DNA from 4 places in the Planococcus sp. VCh962 genome. Region 3 is predicted to be linked to each of the others. Evidence: riboswitches for the same ligand, from Rfam matches in the RefSeq annotation. Region 3 holds a riboswitch; each other region holds the start of a gene.
What was found. Region 3 has a riboswitch for S-adenosylmethionine ahead of AC3AQ9_RS02895 (methionine ABC transporter ATP-binding protein). Riboswitches for the same ligand answer to the same signal wherever they lie in the genome.
Positions count from the first base shown of each region.

Region 1: another riboswitch for S-adenosylmethionine. It lies ahead of AC3AQ9_RS04620 (aliphatic sulfonate ABC transporter substrate-binding protein); the one in region 3 lies ahead of AC3AQ9_RS02895 (methionine ABC transporter ATP-binding protein).
Region 2: another riboswitch for S-adenosylmethionine. It lies ahead of AC3AQ9_RS12585 (LLM class flavin-dependent oxidoreductase); the one in region 3 lies ahead of AC3AQ9_RS02895 (methionine ABC transporter ATP-binding protein).
Region 4: another riboswitch for S-adenosylmethionine. It lies ahead of AC3AQ9_RS18100 (aminotransferase class I/II-fold pyridoxal phosphate-dependent enzyme); the one in region 3 lies ahead of AC3AQ9_RS02895 (methionine ABC transporter ATP-binding protein).

Region 1 covers NZ_JBYLHS010000001.1:914,056-918,267, forward strand. Annotated here, with positions in the region: gene AC3AQ9_RS04610 (ABC transporter ATP-binding protein) at 1-10, opposite strand, end outside; gene AC3AQ9_RS04615 (ABC transporter permease) at 25-864, opposite strand; gene AC3AQ9_RS04620 (aliphatic sulfonate ABC transporter substrate-binding protein) at 878-1,867, opposite strand; SAM riboswitch class I at 2,021-2,133, opposite strand; gene metG (methionine--tRNA ligase) at 2,522-4,162, opposite strand.
Region 2 covers NZ_JBYLHS010000003.1:267,249-271,460, forward strand. Annotated here, with positions in the region: gene AC3AQ9_RS12570 (tartrate dehydrogenase) at 1-416, shown strand, start outside; gene AC3AQ9_RS12575 (hypothetical protein) at 478-834, shown strand; gene AC3AQ9_RS12580 (GNAT family N-acetyltransferase) at 880-1,428, opposite strand; SAM riboswitch class I at 1,751-1,857, shown strand; gene AC3AQ9_RS12585 (LLM class flavin-dependent oxidoreductase) at 1,977-3,368, shown strand; gene AC3AQ9_RS12590 (sodium:solute symporter family transporter) at 3,484-4,212, shown strand, end outside.
Region 3 covers NZ_JBYLHS010000001.1:552,796-557,007, forward strand. Annotated here, with positions in the region: gene AC3AQ9_RS02885 (Bax inhibitor-1/YccA family protein) at 1-448, opposite strand, end outside; gene AC3AQ9_RS02890 (tetratricopeptide repeat protein) at 1,094-2,104, shown strand; SAM riboswitch class I at 2,207-2,315, shown strand; gene AC3AQ9_RS02895 (methionine ABC transporter ATP-binding protein) at 2,383-3,396, shown strand; gene AC3AQ9_RS02900 (methionine ABC transporter permease) at 3,386-4,057, shown strand; gene AC3AQ9_RS02905 (MetQ/NlpA family ABC transporter substrate-binding protein) at 4,077-4,212, shown strand, end outside.
Region 4 covers NZ_JBYLHS010000009.1:80,414-84,625, forward strand. Annotated here, with positions in the region: gene AC3AQ9_RS18080 (STAS domain-containing protein) at 1-379, opposite strand, end outside; gene AC3AQ9_RS18085 (cobalamin B12-binding domain-containing protein) at 357-1,007, opposite strand; gene AC3AQ9_RS18090 (hypothetical protein) at 1,029-1,382, opposite strand; gene AC3AQ9_RS18095 (antibiotic biosynthesis monooxygenase family protein) at 1,379-1,684, opposite strand; SAM riboswitch class I at 1,876-1,978, shown strand; gene AC3AQ9_RS18100 (aminotransferase class I/II-fold pyridoxal phosphate-dependent enzyme) at 2,109-3,284, shown strand; gene ystJ (NADP-dependent malic enzyme) at 3,362-4,212, opposite strand, start outside.

The sequences.
Region 1 (4,212 bases), 360 kb from region 3:
CTTCCAACATCTTGACCACTCCTCTTATTGTTGGTTCTGTAAATTATCCTGCCATCTCAATGCACGTGCTTCTAACCCTTTCAAGAGAGCGTCCGTGGCTTTCCCGAGTATGGCAAACAGGATGATGCTTGCCATGATAAGTTCAGGCGAATACGTATTCTGGCCTACAACCAGTAAATAGCCGAGTCCTTGGCCGGCACCCATTAATTCAGCAGCAACTACGAACATCCAACCTAAACCGACGCCGCTGCGCAAACCTACAAGAAAAGACGGCAGCGAAGCCGGCAAAATGATGCGGCGCACAATTTGGAATGAAGTAAAGTGATAAATCTTTCCTACTTCTATCAGCTTCCGGTCTACCCCTTGAATACCAGAGACGATATTCAAATACACCGGAAAGAAAACACCGACCGCAATTAACAGCACTTTGGATGGTTCTCCGATTCCCATCCATAAAATGAATAATGGCACCCAGGCAAGGGAAGGGATGGATCTGAAGGCTTGGATTAATGGATCCACAAGCTGTTCAAACCATTTGAAATAACCTACGAAAGAGCCCAATACAAGCGCTGTGAAAGCCCCGGCAAAAAATCCGATCAATACCCGAAGAAAAGTAATGCCGATATGCCCCCAAAGGGTTCCATCTTGGGCCATTTCTAAAATCTTTTGAAAAATAGTGGTAGGGGCCGGAAAAACATAGGTGTCTATCAAGCCAAAACGGGCGGCCGCTTCCCATGCGACCAAAAGAGCGATCGGCAATACCGAGCCGAGTACAAGGCCTCTTGCTTTAGTTGAATCTGCATGGGATTTTGACTTTTTATTTTTCTCTATCAGAAATTCGTTTGTTTTAGCATTGACCGTCATCCAACTCGTCCCCCTATTCTGTTGCGATCACTTTTTTGGCAAATCGATCAATGATTAATTCATTCACTGTTTTTTCGATATCTTGATCGCTTTTGATCACATTTTCTGCCTTCAAGACTTCGCCTGCCTCTTTTAGTGCCTCGATTTGTTTATTACCGGGAATCGGGTCAGAAAAATCATTTCGCTCGATGCTCTTCTTCGCCACTTCCAACTTCATGTCCGCTTGCTTTGCTAAGATTTCAGCTGCTTCATCCGGATTTTCCACAACCCATTTCCGTGCTTTTTCATATACCTCAATTACTTTTTCTACAACTTCCGGATTCTGTTCTGCGAACTCTGATCGCACATTCAATGTGCCATATGTATTTTTATCGTGATCACGCACAAATAAATTTGCACCAGAATCAACTTCAACTCTCGCCATATGCGGGTCAAGGCCTGCCCACGCATCCACCTGTCCAGTTAACAAGGCATTGGCACCATCCGCATGCTGTAAATTCACAATTTCCAAGTCCTTCGATGAAAGACCGGCTTCCTGCAGTGAGCGCAGAAGGAAGATATACGGATCCGTCCCTAAAGTTGCGGCAACTTTCTTTCCTTTCAAATCTTCGACTGTTTTTATCGGCGAATCTCCTGTCGCTACCAATGCAGTCCATTCTGGTTTCGAATAAATATAAACCGACTCGATCGGTGACCCATTCGATTTTGCGATTAATGCCGCTGCTCCCGCAGTAGAGCCAAAATCCACGCTTTTAGAATTTAAAAATTCCAAAGCCTTATTGCTTCCTTGGCTAAGAACCCATTCAACCTCAATGCCTTCTTCTTCAAAAATTTCTTCTGCCCATCCAAACTCCTTTAAAGCCAAACTCGTAGGTGAGTAATATGCATAATCAAGAACTACCTTTTTCAACTTTCCTTGTTCTTCCCCTTGTGCATTTGAACAAGCCGTCAGGATAAGTGACGCACTTACAATAAACAAAACCAATGCAATAATTTTCTTCATTCCGATTCCTCCTAAAATAAGTTTTATTTTTTCTTTAAAGTTTTGAAGACTTAACCAATTCGCTTACTAGGTTTTACCAAATAGACTTTCCTCCTTTTTTAGATTGAACATACAAAAAGCCCCCTTCAATTAAGAAGAGGGCAATAAATCCTCCTCTTATCTTTCCGATTCCTTCGAATCAGTAGGATTTAGCACCTTACCAGAATATAATTCTGGTGGTTGCCGGGCTTCACAGGGCCTATTCCCTCCGCCGCTCTTGATAAGAGTACTATTCACTTTTAAATGTACAAATTTTCAATCAATCGAACCATTGGGAATTATCATACAATAAGATTAATTTAAAAGTCAACTAATTTTTGATTTTTTTTACTTTTACCTTAATTTTAAAACATTGCTTGAAAGAATTTACATTACTATTTTTCATTGCTCAATTTCCATTCTACTCCAGCCCTATCCTTGAATGGACCCGATCATTTTCCTTCTGGCACTGGAAGATTATTCGTTGTTCCGAATTCAAGCTCTGCAAGGGCTTTCCCCTCTCATGCGGTCGAGCCAGTATATTTAAGTTGCTAGTATCACCTAGGTTGCAGCTGCTTTTTTCTTCATTAGTGTTCTTCGACTTTTATTCGTTTGCAGCATTAAGTGAAATACCTCTTAACTTGATTTGGAGTGACGAATTAGCTTGTCTAGCTCTTCTTCAATTCTTTTCACATCATATCTTTCAAACAAGGGCTTGATATTCGATATTTCTTCTGCTTCGCAAGTTGTATACTCCCAAGTCAACTTCTCGATTTCTAATATTCCTTTTACTTTTTCAGTTGAAAACGGCAAAAACGGGTTCAATAATTGAATGACATTGGTGATAATCAGCACGCAATTGGCAATCGTTTGGTCGCAAGAAGCTCGATTTTGCTTTAATTCCTTCCAAGGTTCTTTTTCATCAAAGTATTTATTGGCATATCGGATAAAGGAGAAAACTTCTTCAATTCCTTGTTTAAAATGAGCATCCTCTATTTTTTGGCCCACGCTCTCATATAGCCCTTCAATTCTACGTTTTAAATCCGGTTCTATTTCCGCTTTCGGGATCCTTCCTTCATAGCTTTTTTCAATAAATTTGAGGGTGCGGTTGATAAAATTCCCATATGCACCTAACAGTTCACTGTTATGGCTATAAATGAATTCCCTCCAGGAAAAATCCGTATCCCGGTTTTCCGGTGCATTGATCGACAGGAAATAACGGATCGAATCCGGATCATACCTCTCCAGAATATCCGGGACCCAAACCGCCCAGTTTTTACTCGTCGATATTTTTCGCTTTTCAAGCGTTAAGTATTCATTGGACACAATGTGAGTCGGCAGCCCTTCAACCCCGATCCCTTTTAAAATAGCTGGCCAGATAATGGAATGAAAAGGGATGTTGTCTTTGCCGTGTACGTAGTAAGCAATAGTTTCTTCCTGCCAATACTCCTGATCATCCTGCTGTTTTTCTTCTGCCCATTGCCGGCTGGCTGAATAATAACCCGAAACAGCTTCTATCCAGACATAGACCTTTTTATCCTCATAGCCTTTTACCGGCAAGGGCACGCCATTCGGCAAATCCCTTGATACGGCCCGGTCCAGCAGCCCTTCTTTCAAATAACGTTCGGATAAATGGATTGCATTTTCGCGCCAGGCATTCTTCTTTTTTGCTTCTCTGACGTAAGCCGCAAGTTCTTCCTGAAAAGCACTTAACGCGAAATAGAAGTGTTCCGTCTTTTTCACGGTCGGGACATTCCCGCAGATTTTACATTTCGGCTCCAATAAATCCAACGGATCCAAAATCGTGGAACAGTTGTCACATTGGTCTCCACGGGAAGTGTGTGAACAGACTGGGCAAATTCCTTCTACATATCGATCTGGAAGAAATTGCTGGTCGTATTCACAATACATCTGATCAATTTCCTTTTTATAGATATGGCCATTATCCATCAAAGTTAAAAATATTTTTTGGACCGTTTGATGATGAAAAAAACCATCTGTCCTTGTGTAGATATCATAGGTGAATCCGAGCCGGGAAAAATCATTTGAAAATTCTTGGTGATAATGGTCTGCTACCTCTTTTATGGTCTTTCCTTCTTGATTGGCCCGAATGGCAATCGGCGTCCCGTTGCAGTCGCTGCCTGAGACATATAAAACGTTCTCGCCTTTTAACCGGTAATACCTTGCCAGTATATCCCCTGGCAGCAATGCTGCGATATGTCCCAAATGCAATGACCCATTTGCATACGGCCATGCTCCACCAATAAGTACGCTCATACTTTCCACTCCTTTATAAAAATATAAAAAACCCCGTCTTTATCCGTAAT
Region 2 (4,212 bases), on a different contig from region 3:
TAGCAGCTCATTTTGTCCTGCGGCCGGAAGAGCTCGAAGTTGTGGTAGCCTCTAATTTGTTTGCGGACATCTTATCCGACCTTGGCAGCGCGCTTGCAGGCAGCCTGGGTCTCGCGCCAAGCGCAAACCTCAACCCGGAGCGGAATACTCCAAGCATGTTTGAATCGGTCCACGGTTCCGCGCCAGATATCGTAGGCAAAGGCATCGCGAATCCAATCGGTTCCATTGGCAGTGTAGCGATGATGCTTGATCATCTTGGGCTTAAGGAAGAAGCGGAGCTGCTGAACTGGGCTATTGCTGAAACGACGCGCCAAGGCATCATGACACGTGATATCGGAGGGACGCATGACACTCAGGCAGTAACAGATGCAATTATTGAAAACTTGTCTGCTGTAAAGGAGGAAGTTCATAAATGAGAATTAAGAAATTGACTGGAAGCGGATGCGGATAGAAGAACCGGTGTATTGAAAGAACTGCTTGGCTCCAACGGAAACGAGGTGGACGTCTGCAAAATCCGGATTGTGGGCAGGCAGTAATCAATCCGGCGGAAATCATCAACCAGCTATAAGAATAGCTATTGGTCTAAGAAAGGCGATCCATTCCAAACCGGGATGGACTGTTTTACTATCGCTTAAAAGGTTTCAGTTGTTCGGCGGCGTCATCGTGCTGCCGGTCATTGGAATGCTAATTGGACAAGTCAGTGGGCTGTTCCTGCTCGGGATCCAGCTGACGCTGCTGATTTCAGCAGGGCTTCTGATCGTCAATTTGATGTTGCTGCACCGGATTTCCAAGTACAATGACCGCTTTGTTTTATTTGAAAAACAGATTCATTAAATCCAAAACAGCCCGGCATCTCAAATGATGCCGGGCTGCCGTTATTCAATTTCCGAAATGGATAGCTTCCCATTCGGGGCGCAAAATCCCCATCACGATGACGTCAAAGCGTTTGCCGTCACGGTAAACCATCGAGCGCTTGCGGCCTTCTATTTGAAAGCCCGCTTTTTCATATGCCCGGATGCCGCCTTTATTGTACTCGATCACTTCGAGGCCGACCCGGTCCAGGTTCAATTCATGGAAAGCATAGCGGAGAATCAGTTTCAGCGCATCCGATCCGTAGCCTTTGCTGCGGTCCGCGGCATCCCCGATGCCGATGGCCATCATCCCGGCGCGGTTATTCCATTCAATTGAGTGGATAACAATGAAGCCGATCAAACGGTCTCCATTAATTGTTCTCAGTCGGAAATAAGCTTCATTAGGGTTCGGGGCGCCTTCACCAGAAAGCTGCTCCCGGCTGCGGGGAAGGGCGAACTCGGTATCGACGTTCCGCAGATATTCCGCGTCTTCTCCCCATTGCAGCATGATGTCTGTGTCTTCTTCTCGCGGCAGTGAAAGCTTCAGCTTTTCACCGGTAAAAAGGTTTGAAGTAATGGTTGTCATGTCAGTCTCCTTAGCATTTGTGATTTTTCAACACCTCATTAATTGAAAACCGGTCTGTCATACGCAATAACCTCAACCCCTTAACCTGTAGTAGTTCCATCATAGAATTTTTAATAATGGATGGCAATAAACAATGTGGAAAAGTTGACGGTAAAATAAAAAGATTAAGAATTTTAGAAAGCGCTTTAAACACGACAGGGAAAAGGTTCAAAGAAAAACCTGTAAATTAATACCGGAATAAGTAGTTATAAAATTTGAAATGTTTGGTTGACTTTAATATTTCCTAGTATTATGATTGGATTTAAATTTAATAATCTTATCCAGAGAAGCCGAGGGACTGGCCCATTGACGCTTCAGCAACCTCTGACATTTGTCGGAAAGGTGCTAATTCCAGCAAGATTTTTTCTTGGGAGATAAGAGAGCGGATTCTGTCCATTTACGCAGCCCTCTTTTCTCGATTGTTGAGAAAAAGAGGGCTTTTTATATTTTCTGCTGTCGGTGCCGCATAAATTTAACGATTAAAAATGAGGAGGAAGAATATGACGAAGAAACGGATTTACTTGAACGCATTTGAAATGGTATGTGCGGGTGGGCACCAGTCCCCTGGCTTATGGGTACATGAAGACGATCGTTCCCATACGTACACAGACAGTGAATACTGGATTGAACTTGCCAAGCTTTTGGAAAAAGGGAAATTCGATGCGGTGTTTTTGGCGGATGTGCTGGGTACTTATGACGTTTATAACGGATCCCGGGATGCCGCGCTCCGCAATGCCGTACAGTCTCCGGTCAATGATCCGCTGCTGGTCGTGCCGCTGATGTCTTCAGTAACTAAACATTTGAGTTTCGGGGTCACAGCTTCGGTCAGTCATGAACATCCTTATACATTTGCGCGGCGCATGTCGACACTGGATCATTTGACGAAAGGGCGGATCGGCTGGAATGTGGTGACCTCTTATCTGAAAAGTGCTGCGCTCAATATCGGTCTGGAAGATCAAATGAACCATGACCAGCGCTACGACTTCGCAGCTGAGTTTCTGGAGGTCTGCTATAAGCTATGGGAAGGAAGCTGGGAAGAGGGCGCTGTCGTCCGCGATAAACAGACGAAAGTCTACACCGATCCTTCAAAGGTCAATGACATCCGGCATGAAGGGAAATATTTCAAAGTGCCTGGCGCGCACTTGTCAGAACCTTCGCCGCAGCGTACACCGGTGTTGTTTCAGGCAGGCGCTTCACCGCGCGGCCGTGAATTTGCAGCCAAGCATGCGGAATCCGTCTTCACAGCGGGACCGACAACCCAAGTAGTGAAAAAGGGAGTAGCCGCATTGCGGGAACGGATCCAGGCAAACGGGCGCAATCCCGAAGATGTCATCGTCTATACAACATTCACGGCCATCGTCGGCAAGACGGAAGAGGAAGCGCAAGCCAAATACGAGGAACTGAAAAGCTACGTCAGTTACGAAGGAGCTCTTGCGCTGCTCGGCGGCTGGACGGGCATCGATTTTTCAGGCTATGATCCTGACGACACGTTGGAGTATATCCAAAGCAATGCCATGCAGTCAGCGGTGGAAGTATTTACACGTGCCGATCCGGACCGCAAATGGACCATCCGTGAACTTGCCACATTTGTCGGCATTGGCGGCAGAGGGCCCGTCGCAGTAGGGACTCCAGAACAGATTGCGGATGAAATCGAATATTGGGCGGAAGAAACAGGCGTTGACGGCTTCAACCTCGCCTATACGCTAGCCCCTGGCAGTTTTAAGGACTTTGTTGAACTCGTCATTCCTGTCCTGCAGGAACGCGGCCTTGTCCAGAAAGAATATGCAGAAGGCACATATCGCGAAAAAATTTATGGAAAAGGCCAGACCGGATTGAAAGAAACGCATCCCGGAGCAAGCTACAAACAATTGCACCAGCCGGTTGAAAACTAAGGGGGAGTGGACATGATTACAGCTTACTGGATTGCAGTCGCGGTTTTCTGGATTGCCGGACTGGCACTATGGGATAAGATCTATCCAAAAACGAAGCAGAAAGGAGAGGAAAGCAATGAGTGAAAATACAACATGGCTACTGCCATTTATTATCGTAATGCTTGTCGGCTATTTTGCATGGACGACGTGGCTCGGCAAGAAAGGCGCTGTCCACAGCGGTTCGATGAAAGGCTTTGCCCTTGCTAAAGGTAAAATAAGGCCGTCTTTGGTCGGCCTGAGTTTCGGCGCTTCCTACGCGAGCGCGAATTTATTCCTCGGCGTCCCGGGCTGGGCCTATACATATGGGTTGTCGACATTATGGTACACCATTGGCTGCTTTGGCGTCACATGGCTCGGTTTGCTGCTGTTCACGAAGACCTTCTGGCGCTATGGCCAGAAAAATGGCGGCAGCCTGACCCTTCCACAATGGCTCGGCAATCGCTATAATAGCAAAACGCTTCAAGTGCTCGTGGCACTTTTGGTATTGTTCAATATCTATTATATTGTTGGCCAGAATGTTGGGCTTGCCACGATGTTTGAAACGGTCATCGGCATCCCGTATATGTGGGGCATTGCGATCGGCGTCGGCATTACCATTGTCTACGTCAGTCTCGGTGGCGCTTTTGCCCAGATAGTCAGTGACGGTATACAAGGCACCGCGATGGCGGTTGTTTCGATCCTGCTGTTCCTCTCGCTGCTGTGGACGATTGGTGGGGGCATGAATGTCTTCGGAACACTTTACTCGGAACTCCGTGCAATCGATCCGGCGTTGGTGGCACCGCTCTCAAACGGTGGCCCTTTCTAT
Region 3 (4,212 bases):
CAGCGACGACGCCCAATCTGAAATTCTGCGTCACTTTGATGAACCCGGATTTATAAGCGAGCAGTAAACTCAGCAGCACACCGATTGTCAGAAGGACCGCCTGGAAGACGATGCCGCCGTATTGGACTTCGTACTGCGCAGATACCGCGCCAAGAAACAACCCTTCCAATAAAGCATAGAGAGGTGCTGTGAAAGGCGACACTTTCGGTACAAAAATCGTGATTAAAGCTACAATCAGTCCGCCGATGGCTCCCACCAGGATTAGCGGCATTGCGCTATTTGGATTGCTGAGGAACTGATTCCAGGAATAGACGGACGTAGCCAGCAATAAAAGCATTAGGATTAAGGTCTTATTTACAGTGCCTTGGATGGTCATTTGCTTGCCTGCTACAGCTCCGTCGAATTTTTTGAACGACTCATCATTTAAACTCGGGTTTCCACTTCTCAATTGTCTCACCTCTTTTATTAGTTAAAGCAGCTTCAATTATCTCCTCTACATTCTAAGGGACAAAATCGGTTAAATATAAGTTCAATTCTTTGAAAATGCTTCATCTTGTACTACGTTTAGGCGAGCGGAAAGTTTCAATGAATCATGATGAAGCGCATATTTTTTTGCTTTTACGTGGAAACGGGACATGGTTTGGAGAAAATAATGCGGTGCGGAAAGTATTCTCGATCGGAAGGAAAGTAAACGAGATCGGAAGGAAAGTATTTTCACCTGTAAGGAAAGTAAAACCGTTCTCTGGAATGATTTTTCTCTCCTTTACCTAATAAATTACAGTAAGAAGAAGCAGTTTGGCAATGAACAGCGGCCAGGCGAATGATGATTCGAACAGGATAAAGATTTGAATAACTGGCAATGCATAGATACAAATACCTCTTTAAAAAAACGCTTTAATAATTCTTTTACAATAAAATAATCATTTGCCCTATTGTGTATCTTTTCAAGCATTGGTATCATGAAAAACGATGCAAGTTTAGTGTAAATGTAAATTTTATCTTATTTTATTTTCCTTAAAATCAAAATCATGTCCAATATGCATGAAATATAATAAAGAATTAAGTTGTTTAGTATTTATTCGGGAGGAACACCATGCGCTTTCAGGGGATCAGTTTAGAAGAACTAGAAGAATTGGAGCAAGAACTGCTGAGCGTTGGGGAAACCAGGCTTGGCAGTTTAAGTTATTCCAAGATAGAAGTATACGATGCCATGCACAGCCAATTAGAAAGACTCGTGCTAGAGGATGAAGATTATCGCACTTATTATACCTTCATCAAGAAAAAACTAGTGTCTTATTTATTGCGCTACGGCATGCACTCGTACACTGGCCATCAAACCATCTATGAGGATACGGAAAATGTTCTGAAACAAGTTCTTTCTTACGATCCCCAAAATCCGATTGCGGCATACCGTCTCGGCTTTTTAGCTTACCGTTCAGGTATCCATAGCGAAGCGGTCATGTATCTCCAGCAGGCATTGAGCAGCCAGACTTATTATACCGATGATCGATTTTTGCTGAATGCTGAACAAATCAGCCGAGCCGTGCTGTATGTGACGAACAGCGCTCTTCATACAGCTATCCAAGGAGAGGTTCCGTCTTGCAATATGGTGGATCGTTCCAGCAATACATCGTTGTCGACGCAGCTTTGCTATAATGACGGCATGCTCATGAGCCATGCTTATCGGATCGTAACCCCGTTCGGTGCGGTGCTATGCTCGGAAGAAGAAAGTAATGAACAACAGATGAAAGATGTCATCTCGCTTAAATTCAATAAATTCGGTGCTACGCTGACTTATAACGGCATCACGGAACAGCTGTCTCGTATCCATGCCAATGTGCTGCGCTACCTGCTGGTGAAAACGCGGCGCGGCGAAGCGGCGACTCCGTGGTCATTGAAAGACTATTTCCTGTTTACCCATGTTATCACAGGCGTTCCGGAAGAAACGTTTTTGTTAATAGTTTCGGAAGTGAAGCGGATCATGGCTGAAATGGAAATTCCAGCTGCGATTCAAGTGTCAAAGACCGGGAAACAAGGGTTTTATTTTGACGGCTCTTCGCCGTTCGTAGTGATCGACCGGGTAGACGAAGAAATGTCTCTTTAAGATTCAAATTGATATTATTATTAGATTATTTTTAAAAAAGGTTTGACAGTTTTCAAAATCTTTAATACTATTAGAAACATGTTAAAAACAATTGCATATGGAACATTATCAAGAGAGACCGAGGGACAGGCCCGATGACGTCCAGCAACCTACAGAGCGATCTGAGAAGGTGCTAATTCCTGCAGAATGATTTCATTCTGAGAGATAAGCCAAATCCATTCGGTGCCTCTTTCTAAATGAAAGAGGCATTTTTTATTGGCAAAAAAAGGAGGGACACCATGATAAGCATCACGAATCTTTCAAAAGACTATCAAACGAAAAAAGGGACGGTTACCGGCGTCGATAACGTCACGCTGACCATCAACGAAGGCGAGGTATTCGGGATTGTCGGTTACTCTGGGGCCGGGAAAAGCTCCTTGCTGCGCTGTATGAACTTGCTGGAACGCCCGACAAGCGGCGAAATCCATGTCGATGGCGTTGATTTGACCAAGCTGAAAGGTAAAAAGCTGCGGCAGGCAAGGTTGAAGATCGGAATGATCTTTCAGCATTTCTACTTGATCAGCCAAAAAACGGTGGCTGAAAATATCGCCTTTGCGTTAAAAGCGGCCAAATTGCCGAAAGAAGCAATCGCGAAACGCGTCGATGAACTGCTTGAGATGGTGGGCCTGACCGACAAGAAAGATGTTTATCCAGCGCAATTGAGCGGCGGCCAGAAGCAGCGTGTCGGCATTGCCCGGGCCCTTGCGAATAATCCTTCCGTGCTGTTATGCGATGAAGCGACGTCCGCCCTTGACCCGAATACAACGCTTTCCATTTTGCGGCTGTTGAAAAAGATCAACCGGGAGCTGAACATTACCATCGTATTAATCACGCATGAGATGAACGTGGTGAAGGAAATTTGCGACCGCATGGCGGTTATGCAGGAAGGCCGAGTCATTGAAGAAGGCGAAGTCTACGAGCTGTTCTCCGATCCGAAAGCCGAACTGACGAAGGAATTTATCTCATCCGTCGTATCGTTCGATGTGCCGCTGCCGATTCTTGCAGCATGCACCGGCCGCGTCATCAAAGTGCAGTTTAAAGGGGCAGTCGCCGGAGAAGGCATCATCACCGACACGGTCCAGCATTTTGATGTCAAAGGGAATTTCCTGCATGGCTCAATCGAATACATACAAGAAAAGCCGCTCGGGCTGTTTTTGATGGAAATCCAGGGAAGACCGGATAATATCCACCGGGCCATCACTTATATGGAGGGCCGGGGAGCCAATGTGGAGGTGATTTTAAATGGGATTTGATTTTCAGCATATGATGGAATTATGGCCGGACATCTCAAAAGCGTTCGGCGAGACATTATATATGATCGGTGTGTCACTCGCCATTGCCATTGTCATCGGCTTGCCGCTCGGCATTGTTTTGTTTGTCACAGACAAAGGGCTGTTTTTGCAAAACCGGTTCATCAAATCCGTATTAGGCTTCATCGTCAATATGATCCGGTCGATTCCGTTTATCATTTTGCTCGTCGCTTTGATTCCACTGACGAAACTATTGGTGGATTCCACCATCGGGCCAGCAGCGGCAAGCGTGTCCTTGTCGGTTGCAGCGATTCCGTTTTTCGCCCGCATCGTCGAAACGTCGCTGCGCGAAATCGATAAAGGCGTCATCGAAGCTGCAGTGGCTGTCGGTGCCACACCGTGGATGATCATCAAAGATGTGCTGCTGCCGGAAGCGAAAGCCGGCATTGTCCAAGGGATCACCATCACCATCATTTCACTCGTCGCCTATTCCGCAATGGCGGGAGTGGTCGGCGGGGGCGGCATCGGCGACTTGGCGATCCGTTTCGGCTATTACCGCTACGACAACACAATCATGATCGTCACCGTAGTCATTTTAATTGTGCTCGTCCAAATCCTTCAGCAACTGGGAGACTGGACGTCCAAAGCAATAGACAAACGATAAAAAAGGGAGAGAAACTTACATGAAAAAATTCTTATTGCCAGCTATCCTACTCGTATTATTGACATTGCTTGCTGCATGCGGCGGGGAAGAATCCAGCGCCGACAGCAAATCCATCAAACTGGGCGGTACAGCCGGACCGTACAGCGATATGCTGA
Region 4 (4,212 bases), on a different contig from region 3:
TTTCCTGAAAAAGATCATAATCCGTTTCCCGAAGTCTTTCCCGAAGTTTGGCCAATTGGCCCGAAACACGTTCCAGCTGATTGTCCTTCGGCACAATGATAAGAGAAAGAAAGGTCGGATCACTCCAATTGCCATAAACATCCGCTAAAAATAAATCGCCTTTGTTAGAGACGAAATTCAGTTCAAATTTAGGCTGAAGGGGTTCGGAACTCAGCAAAGTCCGAGCTTTTTGCAAACTATCTGCATCAACGATATCTGTGAATTTGCGGCATTCTCCAAATAATTCATATGCTTCAATAGAGTAGTCAACTACAGATAATTCATTGTTCACTTTAAATGCCGGGAGCGGCAAACCATTAAATTGAGATTTCGTAGTCATTTTCAGGCTTCTCTCCCGTCTTGATCCAAAGTTCTAATTGGTTTAAGTCTCTTACCACCATTGCCCCGCTGTTTCTTAAAGAATTCGAATTCGAAATATTGACTGCACGTCCGCCGACCAGAACAGCCGGCTGGAACTTCAATGCCAAAAATTCATTTACGTAGGTTTTCAATAAAGGCAATCTGTAAGCTAGCGCTGCCGACAAAGCAATGACGTCAGGTTTCCATTTTTCTGCTGCTTCCAAAGCATGCGGCAGTGGCAGATTCGGTCCCATATATTGGACCGACCAGCCATATTCCCGGAACAGAGATGCCACCATCTTCAATCCGATATAATGGTCTTCTCCTTCTGGCCCCAATACCATGACTTTTCTTTCCCCGCCGCTTTCTGCCAGTTTTCTATTTTCTACAGCAGATACCACGAAATCGCAGATTGCGGTAGCCAAATGTTCATCGGCAACTGTGATTTCATTGTTTTCCCATAACGTGCCGACATGATACATCGCCGGCGTCAGTAATTGGTCGAACAATTCTTTTCGGCTATGGCTTTCAAGAAAAGATTGAATCTGGCGCAATGCTTCCATATCTTCCCCTTGCAGAAACAATTCCGCTAGTTGGGTTGGCTGCATTATCTCCTCAACCTCCTTTTGCTACGATTTAGAAAGTAATTTATTTGCTTGCCGAAGGCAATCCAGCATAAAGTTTTCTTCAAGTTTTTCCGTTTTTCCTGGAAGAATCTTAATGAGCCGTTCAAAATTATCAATGATGAGTGCTGTTTCCACATTGCGGCTGTTCAATACCGTTTCCAGCCAGCGGCTGTAATCTAAAAATACTTGTTTGTCTTCCAGTTCATAAGCTGTTTCGAGATGATCCAAATGATGATGATTGTCTTTCTCGGTATGCTGGAAGCCCTGTTCACCGAACCGTTCCCAAAGGCTTGGATACGCTTCATAAATGCTTGTGGCTGTTTCCAAGGCGATTTGATCTTTAATAGCTTTGTTCATTCGGCGACGACCTCGTATTGCCGGACTTTCGGCACGATTCCTGCTAATGCCTTGTCCGGATAATGTTTTTCAAGTTCATGGATTTCTTTGAATTCATTGCTTCGGACCCATTTCAAATAAGCTTCTTTTGAATGCCATTCCAAATGCACCGTCAATTCATTTAACTTTTTAGTGTTCTGAATCAGGCGAAACTGATGAAAGCCTTCGGCCTGGTCCACCCGCCGGGAACGATTTTGATATATTTTTATGAGATCCTTTGTCTTTTCTTCTGGCACTTCTACTGTTGACGTCACAATATACATCCACATTCCCCTTTTAATGATTGATATTGCTAATTATAACCTTTCGCTATTCGAATTAAAAGAAATGCACTGTTGCCGAACTCCCTTTCGGTTCAAAGTCATTTTTTGATAATTTTCACTTTTCCCTTGCACTTCTATTCGAATTGCTCTAAACTTTGAAATATCGAACAGCGTATAACTTCATATTTAATTTCTTATCAAGAGAGACGGAGGGATTTGGCCCTATGATGTCTCAGCAACCAGCCTCGCGGCCACGGTGCTAATTCCAATAGGCATTCGCCTAAAAGATGAGAAGATTGTGTTCCTGAACAGGGGCTTTCTTCTTTTTTGAAGAAAGCCCCTGTTTTTATTAAAAAGATGGCGAAGTTTTAATCATCGATTTCCCTTAGGCTTTCGCCAAATTTGAAGAGGAGGTTTGTCACTTATGACCGATCATTTGGAAACTCAATTTATCCATTCAACCGGAGTTGACCGGCGAACCGGTGCAGTAAATGTGCCTATATACTTGTCTTCGACCTTTCACCAGCCAAGCTTTGATGAATTTGGTCCTTTCGATTATAGCCGTTCAGGAAACCCGACGCGCTTAAAGCTGGAAGAAACAATCGCCAAACTGGAAAATGGCACACGCGGTTTTGCGTTCGCTTCCGGCATGTCCGCCATCTCTTCCGCGTTCATGCTTCTTTCTGCAGGCGATCATGTATTGGTGTCTGAAGACGTCTACGGCGGCACTTACCGTTTTGTTACAGAAGTGCTGAACAAATTCCAAATCGATTACACGTTTGTCAATATGACCGATTTAAGTAAAATGGCTGAAGCAATCCGGCCAAATACTAAAGTGATTTATATTGAGACACCTTCTAATCCAGTCATGAACATCACCGATATTGAAATTGCCGCAAAACTGGCAAAAGCCAACGATTGCCTGACATTTGTCGACAATACCTTCATGACGCCGCTTTATCAAAATCCGCTGGACCTCGGAGCAGACCTTGTCCTTCATAGTGCGACGAAATTCCTTTCTGGACACAGTGATATCATTGCAGGGCTTGCCGTTACAAAAGATGTGGAACTGGGCGACCGGCTTGGGTTTATTCAAAACACATTCGGTTCTGTTTTAGGAGCACAGGATTCCTATAACTTGATCCAAGGCATTAAAACTTTGGGGGCCCGGCTCAAGCAGTCAGCCGCTTCAGCTCGCATCATCGCCGATTATCTGCACAGCCATCCGGTAATTGAAGAAGTTTTTTATCCGGGTTTTCGTTTCCATCCGGGCTACCCGATCCATGAACGGCAAGCCTCAGGTGCAGGAGCAGTCCTGTCATTTCGCTTGGCAGATAAAGCAGCTGCCTGGACGTTTGTTGAGAGCTTGCGCATTCCCATCTTCGCTGTCAGCTTAGGCGCAGTCGAGTCGATTTTATCGTATCCAGCGACGATGTCCCATGCCTCTATGCCGAGAGAAGAACGTGAAAAGCGGGGCATTACAGACGGATTATTGCGCCTGTCAGTCGGATTGGAACATACCGATGATTTACTGGAAGACTTGGAACAAGCATTGCAGAAAGTCCGGGAATCTGCCGGAATCACATCGTCTATACGATAAATAGCAACTTTTCTCCTCTTGTCCAACAAAAAAGCCGTTCAATCGATTAGATTGAACGGCTTTCTTCTATATATATGTTAACTGCCTGACCCGGTCGCAACTTCAACTGACTGATTTTCCTGCACAGATGCGTATTTTGCTACACCTGTTTCCACTGCTGCTTTTGCAACAGCTTCTGCCACTGCTGGTGCTACCCGCAGATCGAATGGAGCCGGAATCACGTAATCATCATGGATTGCCTTATCCTCAATCAAACTGGCAATCGCATGTACAGCCGCAACTTTCATTTCATCATTGATTGCACTTGCCTGAACGTCCAATGCACCTCTGAAAATCCCTGGGAATGCCAATACATTATTGACTTGATTCGGGAAATCAGAGCGGCCAGTTCCCACTACACGAGCCCCTGCCTCTTTCGCCAAATGCGGCAGGATTTCCGGATTTGGATTGGCCATTGCGAAAATGATGGAATCTTGAGCCATACTGCGCACCATGTCCTGGGTAAGAGCACCTTCTGCTGAAACCCCGATAAAGACATCTGCACCTTTGATCACTTCGCTCAGTAATCCTTCAATGCGTTCCGTATTGGTGTTTTCTGCAACTTTTTCCTTGAACGGATTCATGCCGTAGGTCCGCCCTTCAAAAATAGCTCCTTTGGTGTCACACATGATCAGCTGGCTGCAGCCGAACTTTCTCAATAGCTTAACCACCGCTATGCCAGCAGCGCCTGCTCCGTTGACGACTATTTTTGTTTCTGAAATATTTTTTCCGACTAATTTTAGAGCGTTGATCAAACCAGCTAATGTAACAATTGCTGTTCCATGCTGATCGTCATGGAACACCGGAATGCCCATTTCTGCTTTCAAACGCTCTTCAACAATAAAACATGTCGGAGCGGAAATATCTTCTAAGTTCACCCCGCCAAAAC